Flexistipes sp.: one gene and its partner. The protein of the gene in region 2 interacts with the protein of the main gene of each other region in a pairwise test. Links are inferred from orthologs where the notes say so. Each region holds a gene or a part of one and is shown on either strand. Other genes may lie near its edges.

Region 1 (3,746 bases), on a different replicon or contig from region 2:
CAATGTACGATATAGAGATGATTGAGGAAACGGGGTACTGCAACGGTATCGAAAATTATTCGAGATACTTCGACGGGCGCAATCCGGGAGATACTCCGCCGACACTGCTTAGTTATCTCCCCGAGGATTCACTTGTGATTGTGGACGAGTCACATATCACAATTCCTCAGGTCAGGGGGATGTTCAAGGGTGACAGATCCAGAAAGTCAACACTTGTGGAGTTTGGTTTCAGACTGCCTTCAGCTCTTGACAACAGACCGCTTAGATTTGATGAGTTTAATAAAAGGCTGGATAAGGTTTTATATGTCAGTGCAACACCCGCTGACTTTGAAATTACTGATTCCGGCAATACTGTTGTTGAACAAATCATCAGACCCACCGGACTTATGGACCCGGCAATCGAAGTTAGGCCGGCAAAAAACCAGGTGGACAACTTATACAGCGAGATTAACAGTATTGTTGAAAAAGGCGAAAGGATTCTTGTGACAACTCTTACAAAAAGGATGGCTGAGGATCTGACAAGATATTATAAAGAGATGGGGTTAAGGGTTGAGTATTTGCATTCGGAAATTGATACTCTGGAGCGGATAAAAATAATCAGAGAGCTGAGGCTTGGGAAGTTTGATGTGCTGGTGGGTATAAATTTGTTGAGGGAAGGGCTTGATATTCCCGAAGTAAGCCTTGTTGCAATACTTGATGCTGACAAAGAAGGTTTCCTGCGTTCTGACAGATCCCTTATACAGACAATAGGCCGCGCAGCACGTAATGTAAACGGCAAAGCTATTTTTTATGCAGACAAAATGACGAAATCGATGAAATTCGCTATTGAGGAAACAAACAGAAGAAGAAAAAAACAGCAGTTATATAACGAAAAACATGGAATAACACCGGAAACGATAAAGAGTGAGATAACAAATATTCTGGACAGTATTTACGAGAAAGACTATGTAACAGTTGAGGTTGAAGATGATGCCGTTGAGAGACTGCTGACCGGTGACAGGAAAAAAGACATTGAAGTTATGGAAAAAGAAATGTATAAAGCATCAGAGGAACTTGACTATGAAAAAGCAGCGAAAATCAGAGATATGCTGTTTGAATATAAGGCAAAAAAATAAATAAAATGAAAAAATTTCTTTTATATACCGGCATACTGCTTGTCGTCTTGACTTTATCGGTAACTATTGGGCTTGGTGCTTATTTCTTTAAGCTCAACAGCGAACTGCCGTCCATCAAACAACTGAAAGATTTCAAATATAAACAGCCCACCATTTTATATGGCAGAGACAATAAAACTATTGCAGAGCTCGGCAGCAAAAGAAGATATCCGGTTAGTCTTGAAAAAATTCCTGATAAACTTGAAAAGGCTTTGATTGCAGTTGAAGACAGCCGTTTTTATGAGCACGACGGGATAGATTTAAAGGGAATTGTCAGGGCGTTTTTTGTAAATCTTAAAGCAGGACGCATTGTTGAGGGAGGAAGTACATTAACTCAGCAGCTTGTCAAAGTTATATACTTAACTCCGGAAAGAAAACTTAAGCGGAAGGTAAAAGAGGCTATTCTGGCCTACAAAATAGATAATTATTTAACCAAAGACAAAATTCTGGAGCTGTATCTGAATCAGGTATATTTCGGCAGAGGTGCATATGGAGTGGAAGCTGCAGCACGTTTTTATTTCGGCAAACATGTATCCGATCTTACCTTAGCAGAATGCGCAATGATAGCAGGACTTCCGAAGGCACCCGGATACTACGCTCCGCATATTAATCCGGATGAAGCCAAGGAAAGAAGAAATCATGTGTTATACAGGATGTACGAAGAGGGCTTTATAACAGAAAATGAATACAATCAGGCATCACAAACAGAAATAAAAATTATTGACGAAGCCCCCAACATGAGAAGAACAGCCAGCTACTTTGTGGACTATGTGATAAGCAACCTTGAAAAAGAGTTAAATATAAATGACTTGGAAAGCAGAGGCTATAAGGTTTATACTACTTTGAATATGAAATTTCAAAAATTAGCTGAAAAAGCTGTGAAAAAGAATTTGGCCGAAGTGACAAACAGACAGGGGTATTTCGGCCCTATAGGAAATGAAAGCGAAAGTGATATTGATAAAAAACTTAAAGATATCTCATATATAACAGAAGAGGGGAACTACATTGTTGCCGAAGTATCCGAAGTGGGCAGATATAAGGCTGAAATAAAAATTGATAACAATACAGCAAGCATTTTTCTTAGAGACTGCAGGTGGGCCCACCCCTATAAAGGGGACAGCAACAGGCTGGATGACTTGAGAACAATTATAAAAGAGGGAGATTATATCCTGGTAAAAAATACAGGTGCTGAGAAAGAACCTTATTATGAGCTTACCCAGGAGCCTCAGGTTGAAGGCTCTTTTATGGTTATAAATCCCAAAACGGGTGCAATTCTATCCATGGTTGGTGGCTATGACTATGAAAAATCCATGTTCAACAGGGCGGTGGATGCTAGAAGACAGGTGGGAAGCTTATTCAAACCCGTGGTCTATTCCGCAGCGATGGAAAATGGATATAACCCCATGTCTCTGGTATTTGACGCACCTATTATAAAAACCATGGAAAATAAGAACGAGTTCTGGCGGCCTGAGAATTTTGAAAAGGAATTTTATGGCTTTACAACATTGAAGAAGGCACTTACCAAGTCCAGAAACGTTGTTACAATTAAACTGGCTGATCAGATCGGTGTTTCCACAATAAAAAATTATGCTGAAAAATTTGGAATAACCTCAGACCTTGCAAACAATCTTTCGATAAGCATTGGCTCAGGTGCAATTTCGCTGAAAGAGATGGTTTATGCATATTCGGTCTTTCCCAATATGGGAGAAAGAATGAAGCCTTTTTATGTAACCAAAATGGTTAACAGAAGCGGCGAGATAATCTATGAACAAAAGCCGACAGTTGCAGAAAGGACGCTGAAACCTGAGACTGCCCAGATTATGACGGATATGCTGATAAATGTCATAGAAAACGGAACCGGCCGCAGGGCCAGTCATATTCACCGTGTAATGGGAGGTAAAACAGGTACGACAGATGACTATATCGATGCCTGGTTTGTCGGATTTACACCTAATTTAACTATCGGCAGCTGGACGGGATTTGATGAATATAAAACTATCGGTAATCTGGAAACTGGTGCAAGAGCTGCACTACCGGCATGGATTGATTTTACCGAAGATGCCGTTAAATACAGGGACTATGAAGTAATGCCTTCAACGGATAACGTTTACTATTACAAAGTGGACAAAGAAACCCACAAGATTACGGACAGTTACTCCGAGCAGTATTCCTTTGAACCGTTTTACAGAAACCCGGAAGAGCAAAAAGTTGTTAAATAATTTATGAACAATATAAATAATGACCTGTTCGACCATTTTGATCTTTTGGGAATGCCTCTGATTGCAATTGAACAAAATAAAATTGCCCAATATAACAGCAGCGCTGAGAACCTTTTCCCAAAATTCATCAAGTCAGGTATTCATGATATCCCCTATTTTCTCAGCAGTAAATTGGCGGGAAATGAAAAACTTATCCACATAAATCAGGAAAAATTTTTCATTAAGTCCACTGAGTATGAAAGCACGGTTTATGTCATTTTGTTTCCAATGGATGAAATTTTTGCTGAATATAGCAGTTTTTTTGATATAAGCTCCTTTTTGCATGAAATAAAAAATCCTCTGACTGTGATAAATGGAACGGTTCAGCTTCTAA
Region 2 (8,350 bases):
CCTCGGGACTTGGAGGACTTTATCCTAAAGGTATACCGGTGGGTAACGCTGTAAAAAACACGGAATCTGTGAACGGTATTTTTCAGAAGATATTTGTGGAGCAAAAGGTAAATTTTTATAAACTTGAAAACGTATTAGTAGTAAAAGATGAAGAATAAAAGGTACATCAAAATCACAGTGGCTTTGATTGTCTGTTATGTTCTGTTTATGATTTTTGACGGGGTGCTCAATTACATAAATTACCCTTTTTTAATATATTTTGCCTTGGAACATGAAGTGGATAGTGAAAATCTGATTCCGCATGCATTTTTACTTGGTATGTTTAACGATTTTATAACATTCGGAATTTTCGGTATTTCTGTTTTGAGCATAATTTTATTTTACTTTACAAAAAGACTGCTTATTACGCTTTTTGATTATAACAACCTGCTGATTAAACTGCTGTATTCATTTCTGAGTTATACTATCTTTGTAGTTATCGCTTTTTCTTTTACCGATTATTCATTTGCTAACGATAGTAACTTACTTCTGATTCCTCTGGTTGTTAACTCATCACTGTATTTTGTTTTGCTTTCATTAAAGGATTTCGGTTATGCTTTTTCGCTTTCTTGAAGAAAATGTTATTGCCAAATATAAAAAACGCAGTTTCTTGCTGTTTGCAGCTACTTTCTTTTTAATTTTGCTCCTTTTTTTAAGACTTTATTATCTTCAGGTGGTTGTGCATGACAAATATAAGCGGCTTTCGGAAGATAACCGTATCAGAATATTAAGAATTAAGGCTCCCCGGGGGTTTATAAAGGATAGAGATGGTGAAATTTTGGTTAAGAATGCCCCCAGTTACAATCTCAGTGTTATCAGAGAGGATACCAGGAATCTGGACAGGCTGTTTGATAAGTTAAAAAATGTTGTGAATATAAACGTTGAAGAGGCTAAAGAGAAGATTTTGAAAGGATACTACTATGACCCGGTTACCATCTTCAGGGGTCTAACTTTCAAACAAGTATCTTACCTTTATGAAAATTTGAAAAATTATCCAGGAATCAGAATAGATATGGAGGCCGTAAGAAATTACAAAGACGGTTTTGCATACAGTAATTTGGTTGGATACATGGGGGAAGTTAACGATAGTGAGTTGAAAAAGTATAATGGGTACAGACCTGGTGATTTAATAGGAAAGACCGGTTTGGAGAAGGAATACGAAGAAAGACTTAAAGGGGTTAACGGTGCCAAACAGGTTGAGGTTAACAGTTTTGGTCAGGTTGTTAAAGTTTTGAAAACGAAACATGCAAAACCGGGTGCAAATGTTGTGCTCAGCATGGATTATGACCTTCAGAAGTTTGGAATGGAACTTTTGAAGGGAAAAAAAGGAGCAATAGTTGTTCTTAATATTTACAACAATAAGGTTTTGCTTATGGCGACAAACCCATCTTATGACTTGAACAAGTTTGTTCCTTTTATAAAAAGTGATTATTGGAAAGCTATAACAAATGATCAGGACAAACCCATGTTAAACAGAGCTATTGAAGGCTCTTATCCACCGGGTTCTGTCTTTAAAATTTTAATGGCTGCAACCGCCTTGACGGAAAATGAAATTACCCCTGATACTACTTTTGAGTGTAACGGAGTGTTCTATTACGGCAGTTATGATTATAAGTGCTGGAAAGAATCCGGCCATGGCGAAGTGGATTTAAAAAAATCAATAGTGGAGTCTTGTGATATATATTATTATAACCTTGGGCTTAAGCTCGGTATCGACACTATCAGCAGATATGCACATAACTTTTCTTTAGGTAGAAAAACAGGTATCGATTTGCCTAATGAAAAATCAGGCATATTTCCTGATAGAAACTGGAAAGAGAAGGCGTTTGATCAGCCTTGGTATCCTGGAGAAACAATAATTACCTCAATCGGGCAGGGGTATACCAATGTCACTCCTTTGCAGATGGCAGTTATGCTGAGCGGTATTTTCAACGGCGGGATGATTTATCAGCCCGGTTTAGTAAAAGGTTTTGAAACCGCTGACGGATTCGAGACTAAACCGGTTAAAATTAACAATAGAATAGATATCGATAACTCAACAAGGAATTTTCTCCTGAATGCTATGTATAATGCCGTATACGGATTACACGGTACAGCTTACCGCGCCAGGGTTAGTGAAATTAAAATCGGTGGAAAAACGGGAACAGCACAGGTGGTAAGCCTGAAAAAATTTGAACAGTATGAAGAAGGAGAAGTCCCGGAAAAATACAGGGATCACTCATGGTTCGGCGGCGTTTTCCCTGTTGAGGAGCCACGCTATGTTATAGTTTCGCTGATTGAACACGGAGGCTCCGGAGGACACAGCGCGGCATCAATTTCAGGGGCGGTAATAAATAAGATGGTGAGTATGGGTTATGTTTCAGATTGATAAACGGCATGTTGTAAATTTTGACTATATACTTTTTTTTCAAACGGTCTTGTTACTGTTTCTCGGCATTATGGCTATATACAGTGCATCATACAATCTCCAGCTTCAACAGTCGGGAGATTATTATATAAAACAGATAACCTGGAGTGTTATTGGTATTGCTCTTTTTCTTGGTTTCTCATTTATAAGTTACAAACGATTAATATCCTGGACAGCTGTAATTTATACCTTGGGTGTGATATCTTTGGTTTATGTTTTGATTTTTGGTGATGTGAGCATGGGAGCAAAGCGATGGATTGATATAGGAGGTTTCAGTTTACAGCCTTCTGAGTTTTTTAAAGTTGCATGGGTTATAACTTTGGGAAGGGTTTTTAAGGATATCGGAATGAAAAATTTCTCTTTTTTCCCTATACTGAAAAAATTTATTCCTGCCGTCCCGCCATTGCTGCTGATTTTTTTGCAACCTGACCTGGGCACAGCCGTTATATTTTTAGCAGTCTGGGGGATTGTTCTTTTGTACAGAGGGATTACAAAATATACATTTTTTGCCGTATTGACAATTTTATTGGTTAGTATCCCCGTGATATGGGCAAATATGCATGATTATCAAAGACAGAGGGTTGTTACATTTCTTAATCCGGAAGCAGATCCTTTCGGGGCGGGTTATCATGTTATTCAATCCAAAATTGCTGTCGGCTCGGGCGGACTTACCGGCAAAGGGTATCTTCAGGGTACACAGTCCCATTTGAAATTTTTACCGGAAAAGCATACGGATTTTATCTTTTCGGTGATTGGCGAAGAATTCGGCCTGGTGGGTGCTGCTGTTATTTTATTGTGTTTTTTAAGTCTGCTTGCCCGAATTTTGTTCATTTCCGCATATTCAAAAGAGCCCACAGCAAAAATTATGTGTGTGGCAGTTTTTGCCTTTATTTTTTTTCAGTTTTTTGTTAATGCCTCAATGGTTGTCGGAATGATGCCTGTTGTGGGAATACCTATGCCTTTCATAAGCTATGGCGGTTCATCTCTTGTTACCTTCATGTCTATGCTTGGTATTGTCAATTCCATAGCTATGCGCAGATACGACAGACCGGCAGATTTTTAAACGGAGTGTTTGTGTTATGAATTTCCACGATTTTCTTCAGGTGTCTAAGCCTCCGAGATATTTGGGAAGTGAAATAAATTCCTATAAAAAAGAGTATTCTGACAAGCTGAGGGTGTGTCTTTCCTTCCCGGACAACTACGAGGTCGGGATGTCACATCTGGGTATAAAGATTTTATATGAGAATCTAAACCTATCTTCCCAGATTTATGCGGAGCGTTTCTTTATGCCCTGGCCTGATGCAATTGATAAAATGGGCGGAGATATTTTTGTTTCGCTTGAGTCAAAAACCCCTCTGCAGAAGTTTGATATTTTAGGCTTCAGTGTCCAGTACGAATTATCTTATTCCAATATTTTGTCCATACTTCTTAATTCCGGTATTCCGGCAGAGAGCAGTCTCAGAAGTGATTCTCCGGTCATTGTTGCCGGCGGCCCTTGTGTTTATAACCCCAAGCCTTTGGAAAAATTTATAGATGTATTTTTTATAGGCGAGATGGACCATGTTTTCACAGATATTTGTGAAGAATACGCCGGGAAAAAATTTGCCGGACGCAGAGAGCGTCTTGAGTTTTTTGATTCATATGATTTCACTTATGTCCCTTCTGTGAATTCGGAAAAACATGTTGTGAAAAAAGTTTATACAGATTTTAAAAATGATATTACGGTAAATGCTCCGGTTGTACCTTTGATTCCGGCTGTACAGGACAGGGTTGTTTCGGAAATATCCAGGGGGTGCAGCAGGGGATGCAGATTCTGCCAGGCCGGCATGATTTACAGACCTGTCAGAGAGAGAAATGTTGATGATATTGTGAACAATATTCTCAATCAGCTTAAAAATACAGGATATGAAACGGCCTCACTTCTTTCTTTATCCGCCGCAGATTATTCATGTCTGGAGGATTTGCTGGTGAGATTATCGTCTATTGTTAAAAATTCGCACACCTCCATTTCACTTCCTTCCCTTAGAGCTGATAAAATCAAAGATTATATATTCAGGGAACTTTCCCGTGTCAGAAAATCGGGATTTACCATTGCACCGGAAGCGGGAAGCGAAAGAATGAGAAGAATTATAAACAAGAATCTTTCTGAGGATGAAATTATATCATCCGTTAAAGTAGCGGCTGACAACGGATGGAAAACAGCTAAACTGTATTTTATGATAGGCCTGCCGTTTGAAACAGAAGAGGATGTTTTGGGGATAGCCGCTCTCGTTAAAAAAATAAAGGAGAATGTTAAAGGCAAAGGCGGCTTTGATGTTAGTGTGTCGGTTTCCAATTTTGTTCCGAAACCGTTTACTCCTTTCCAGTGGTGGCCCCAAAACAGTATTGAAGAATTGACTTATAAACAGAACATTTTAAAATCGGAATTCAGAAAGATGAAGATAAAGTTTAGTTTTCACGATATTCAACAGAGTGTTATGGAAGCTGCTATCTCCAAAGGTGATGAGTCCATTGGTAATATACTGTTGGATGCTGTAAAGTCAGGGGCTATGTTCGACGGATGGAGTGAGCATTTTGACTATAATAAATGGCTGAATGCTTTTAAAAATTACGATTCTGCTCCTGAGCAATATTCAATGAAAATTCTGCAAACCGAAGATGAACTTCCGTGGGATTTTATAGATATAGGAGTTAAGAAGGAATTCCTCGTTTCAGAATTTGAAAAGTCGAAAAAGGAAGTAATGACAAAAGATTGCAGAGTAGGCAGTACAAGTATCTGTGTAGGGTGCGGCGTTTGTGATTTCGATTTTCTCAGGAATGAATTTGCATCACCGGGCAAAAAATCTTTTAATGTAAATGAGTTTAACAGTGTGTCTGATATTGATCAAAAATATTTTAGTTATATTATTGATTTTGAGAAGAAAGATTCCGCTGTTCTATTTTCAGCTATTGAAACGTGCAGGGCATTCGCACATGTATTTAAAATGTGTGATGTTGATATGTCTTATTCGCAGGGGTACAATCCTCAACCCCGGATAAGTTATATTTATCCTCTCTCAGTGGGTATGGAAGGTTATAATGAAAAGCTTATTATAAAGGCTTATGTTAAAGACAAAAATTTGTTGTTAAACCAGCTTAACAAAAAGTTACCTTCCGGATTCAGGATGAAGGGTATCCGGCAGTTTGAGAATAAAATGAGCGATGAAATGATTGCAGCTTATTCTCTGAATTTTGAAGCTTATATGCAGCTTATCGGGGCTTTTTATGAAAATAAAGCACTCTATAAAAAGATTACTAAACGCGGCAGAGAAAAAATAATTGACCTTAAAGAGTATTTTGTTAAAAAAGATGATGAAAATTGTATGATTTATGTTAAGATAAACGATAGAGGAAGTTTTAATTTCCTTGAATTTTTCAGGCAAATTAATTATATTGATTCCAAAGTAACAGTTGTTAGGCAAAATATTTTTTTTACTGAGGAGCTGCAAAATGCATAAAGAAGAAGCTCTTGATATGCTTAAGAAGTCTGGGTACAAAGTTACAAAACCGCGGGAGTGGATAGTGGAAGCTCTTGAGGGGAACACTTCTCACCCTTCAGCGATGGAAATTTTTGACCAGCTGAGGAAAAACGATAAAAGTTTTTCTTTTGCCACCGTTTATAATACGCTGGATACTCTTGTAAAGGCCGGTGTTGTCAAGCAGGTGACTGTTGATCCGCAATGCAGCAGATACGATCCGGATATGTCATCTCACGGTCATTTCTATTGCAGAAAATGCGGCAGTGTTAAAGATGTTTTTGATGTGAGCCTTGATATGGGATCCACCTCTCTGCAGGATGAAATCGAAGGTTACGAACTTAATTTGTTCGGTGTCTGCCGGGAATGCAGTACTGAAGCCAATTAATTCATTAGACTTGCCTTCTGTATCACGTCCCTCTGAAAGAATATTTTGGGAGCATATATACTCTCAATATACGCGTGCTGAATTTATAGGTACAGATCCCATTATTTTTCCCTCCAGAATTGACGGAAATAAGGAATACATAAGTCTTGTTTCTTCTCTTTTTGCTTACGGGAGAGTTAACGCCATTCAGGATTTTCTGAAAAAGTTTTTTTACAGGTACGGAAATGACCCTTTTGAGACTGATAATTCTGAGGCAAAGCTATACTATCGCTTTCAAACGGCCGAGGATATCCGGCTGTTGGTTACACTGATAAAAAGAATTTATTTGCAATACGGCAGCGTTCAGAATTTTTTCGTAAATTTATCAGATAGTCTTGAGAAGGCCCTGGAAGGATTTCTTGATTATGCCAGAGGGTTCGGCGCCGAGAATAATGCCGGGAGAGGATATTTTTTCCTTTTTCCCAAATACGGCAAATCAGGCTTGAAAAGATTAAGAATGTTTTTAAGGTGGATGGTTCGCAAAGATGATGTGGATTTTGGTCTTTGGGGGGCTTACAAAACAGGAGAACTGCTTTACCCCCCTGACACACATATATTAAGATTTGCAAAAAATTTTGGTATTATTTCTTCTGAGGCTAACAGCCACCGAAATGCCCGTTTAATAACGGATTACTTCAAAACTATAGATAAGCGTGATCCGGTTAAATATGATTTTGCCATTACCAGACTTGGTATGTTGAACTCGTGTAAATTTAAGAGATCTGTCAGCTGTGAAGTGTGCGGCTTGAAAAATGGGTGCCTTTTTAATTGACAAATATTCATAAAACTATATATTAGTTTTCACAAAAAAAGGAGGTTGCAATGTCGTTAGTATTCACTGAAGAGAATTTTCAAAAGGAAGTATTGGAAAGCGATATTCCTGTTGTAGTGGATTTCTGGGCTGTATGGTGCGGACCTTGTAAAATGCTGGCTCCTACACTTGATCAGGTTTCTGCCGAATTTGAAGGGAAGGCAAAAGTAGGCAAGGTCAATGTTGATGAAAATCAGCAGCTTGCTGCACAGTATGGCATTATGAGTATACCCACGGTTATGATATTCAAAGACGGCAAAGTTGTTGAGCAGTTTATAGGCGTGCAACCAAAAGGCGTCTATGTTGATGCCCTGCAAAAACATCTGTAAGTAAAAGAGGTACGACGGATGCCGATTTTTGAGTATAAATGCCAAGGTTGTGGACAGGAATTCAGCAAGCTTGTATTTAAACTTTCAGAAGAGATAAAGTGCCCGGAATGCGGGGCTACTGATGTGAAAAAGAAGATTTCAGCTTTTTCATCCTCTTCCGAAAATTCTTCAAGCGGCTCATCCTGTGGCGCAGGTTCGGGATTTACCTGAGCTTAAGAAAATTATCTGCCAGGCTGGCGGGTTAATTTAATAGTAAACGTTTAATAAACCCCCGTAACATAAAGCGGGGGTTTATTATGATTTAAGCAATGTTTCTTTAATTTCTTTACCAGGCTTAAAATATGGAACTTTCTTCGGCGGAACTTTAACCTGTTCTCCGGTTTTGGGGTTTCTTCCGATTTTTGATTTTTTGTCCCTGACTTTAAAGCTGCCGAATCCTCTTATTTCGACTTTATCACCGTTGCCCAAGGCATCCTTTATGTTGCTGAATACATTGTTAACAATGTACTCAATATTCTTTTTTGTCAGATTGGGGTTCTCGGCAACAATTTTTTCGATAAGTTGAGATTTGGTCATAAAAACCTCCCTGTAGATTCTTAAAACATAAAAATATTTTTACTTTTAAACTCAAAAATATTATAACTTACTATCTTTTAATAGTAAAGTTAATTTAACGGATTTAGGAATATTATGAATAACTTTTTATCCAAACTTGTGAAATCAAGTTCCGGCGTGCTTACTAGCAGGATTCTCGGCTTGGTTCGGGATGTTGCAATTGCCGCTTTTTTCGGTTCATCAAAATTTACGGATGCTTTTTTTATG

The links.
Region 1: the proteins of mrdA (region 2) and UMU13_RS04535 interact in binary tests that used the Escherichia coli proteins (3 or more experiments, as listed by UniProt). The link is inferred for Flexistipes sp. from one-to-one orthologs.

Annotation. Positions count from the first base shown.
Region 1 is NZ_JAXKVW010000004.1:86,408-90,153, forward strand. The notes cover bases 805-3,746. They hold UMU13_RS04535 (penicillin-binding protein 1A), read left to right. Parts: upstream 805-1,120; coding sequence 1,121-3,373; downstream 3,374-3,746. Other genes in these bases: uvrB (excinuclease ABC subunit UvrB), read left to right, coding at 805-1,115; UMU13_RS04540 (two-component system sensor histidine kinase NtrB), read left to right, coding at 3,377-3,746. Outside these bases: more of uvrB, read left to right, coding at 1-804. UniProt on the Escherichia coli protein: Cell wall formation. Synthesis of cross-linked peptidoglycan from the lipid intermediates.
Region 2 is NZ_JAXKVW010000014.1:53,000-61,349, forward strand. The notes cover bases 1-2,999. They hold mrdA (penicillin-binding protein 2), read left to right. Parts: upstream 1-592; coding sequence 593-2,407; downstream 2,408-2,999. Other genes in these bases: mreC (rod shape-determining protein MreC), read left to right, coding at 1-158; UMU13_RS09530 (hypothetical protein), read left to right, coding at 148-612; rodA (rod shape-determining protein RodA), read left to right, coding at 2,394-2,999. Also shown: more of rodA, read left to right, coding at 3,000-3,509; UMU13_RS09545 (TIGR03960 family B12-binding radical SAM protein), read left to right, coding at 3,526-5,943; UMU13_RS09550 (Fur family transcriptional regulator), read left to right, coding at 5,936-6,349; UMU13_RS09555 (TIGR02757 family protein), read left to right, coding at 6,315-7,160; trxA (thioredoxin), read left to right, coding at 7,211-7,528; UMU13_RS09565 (FmdB family zinc ribbon protein), read left to right, coding at 7,547-7,738; UMU13_RS09570 (integration host factor subunit beta), read right to left, coding at 7,823-8,104; murein biosynthesis integral membrane protein MurJ, read left to right, coding at 8,219-8,350. UniProt on the Escherichia coli protein: Catalyzes cross-linking of the peptidoglycan cell wall. Responsible for the determination of the rod shape of the cell. Is probably required for lateral peptidoglycan synthesis and maintenance of the correct diameter during lateral and centripetal growth.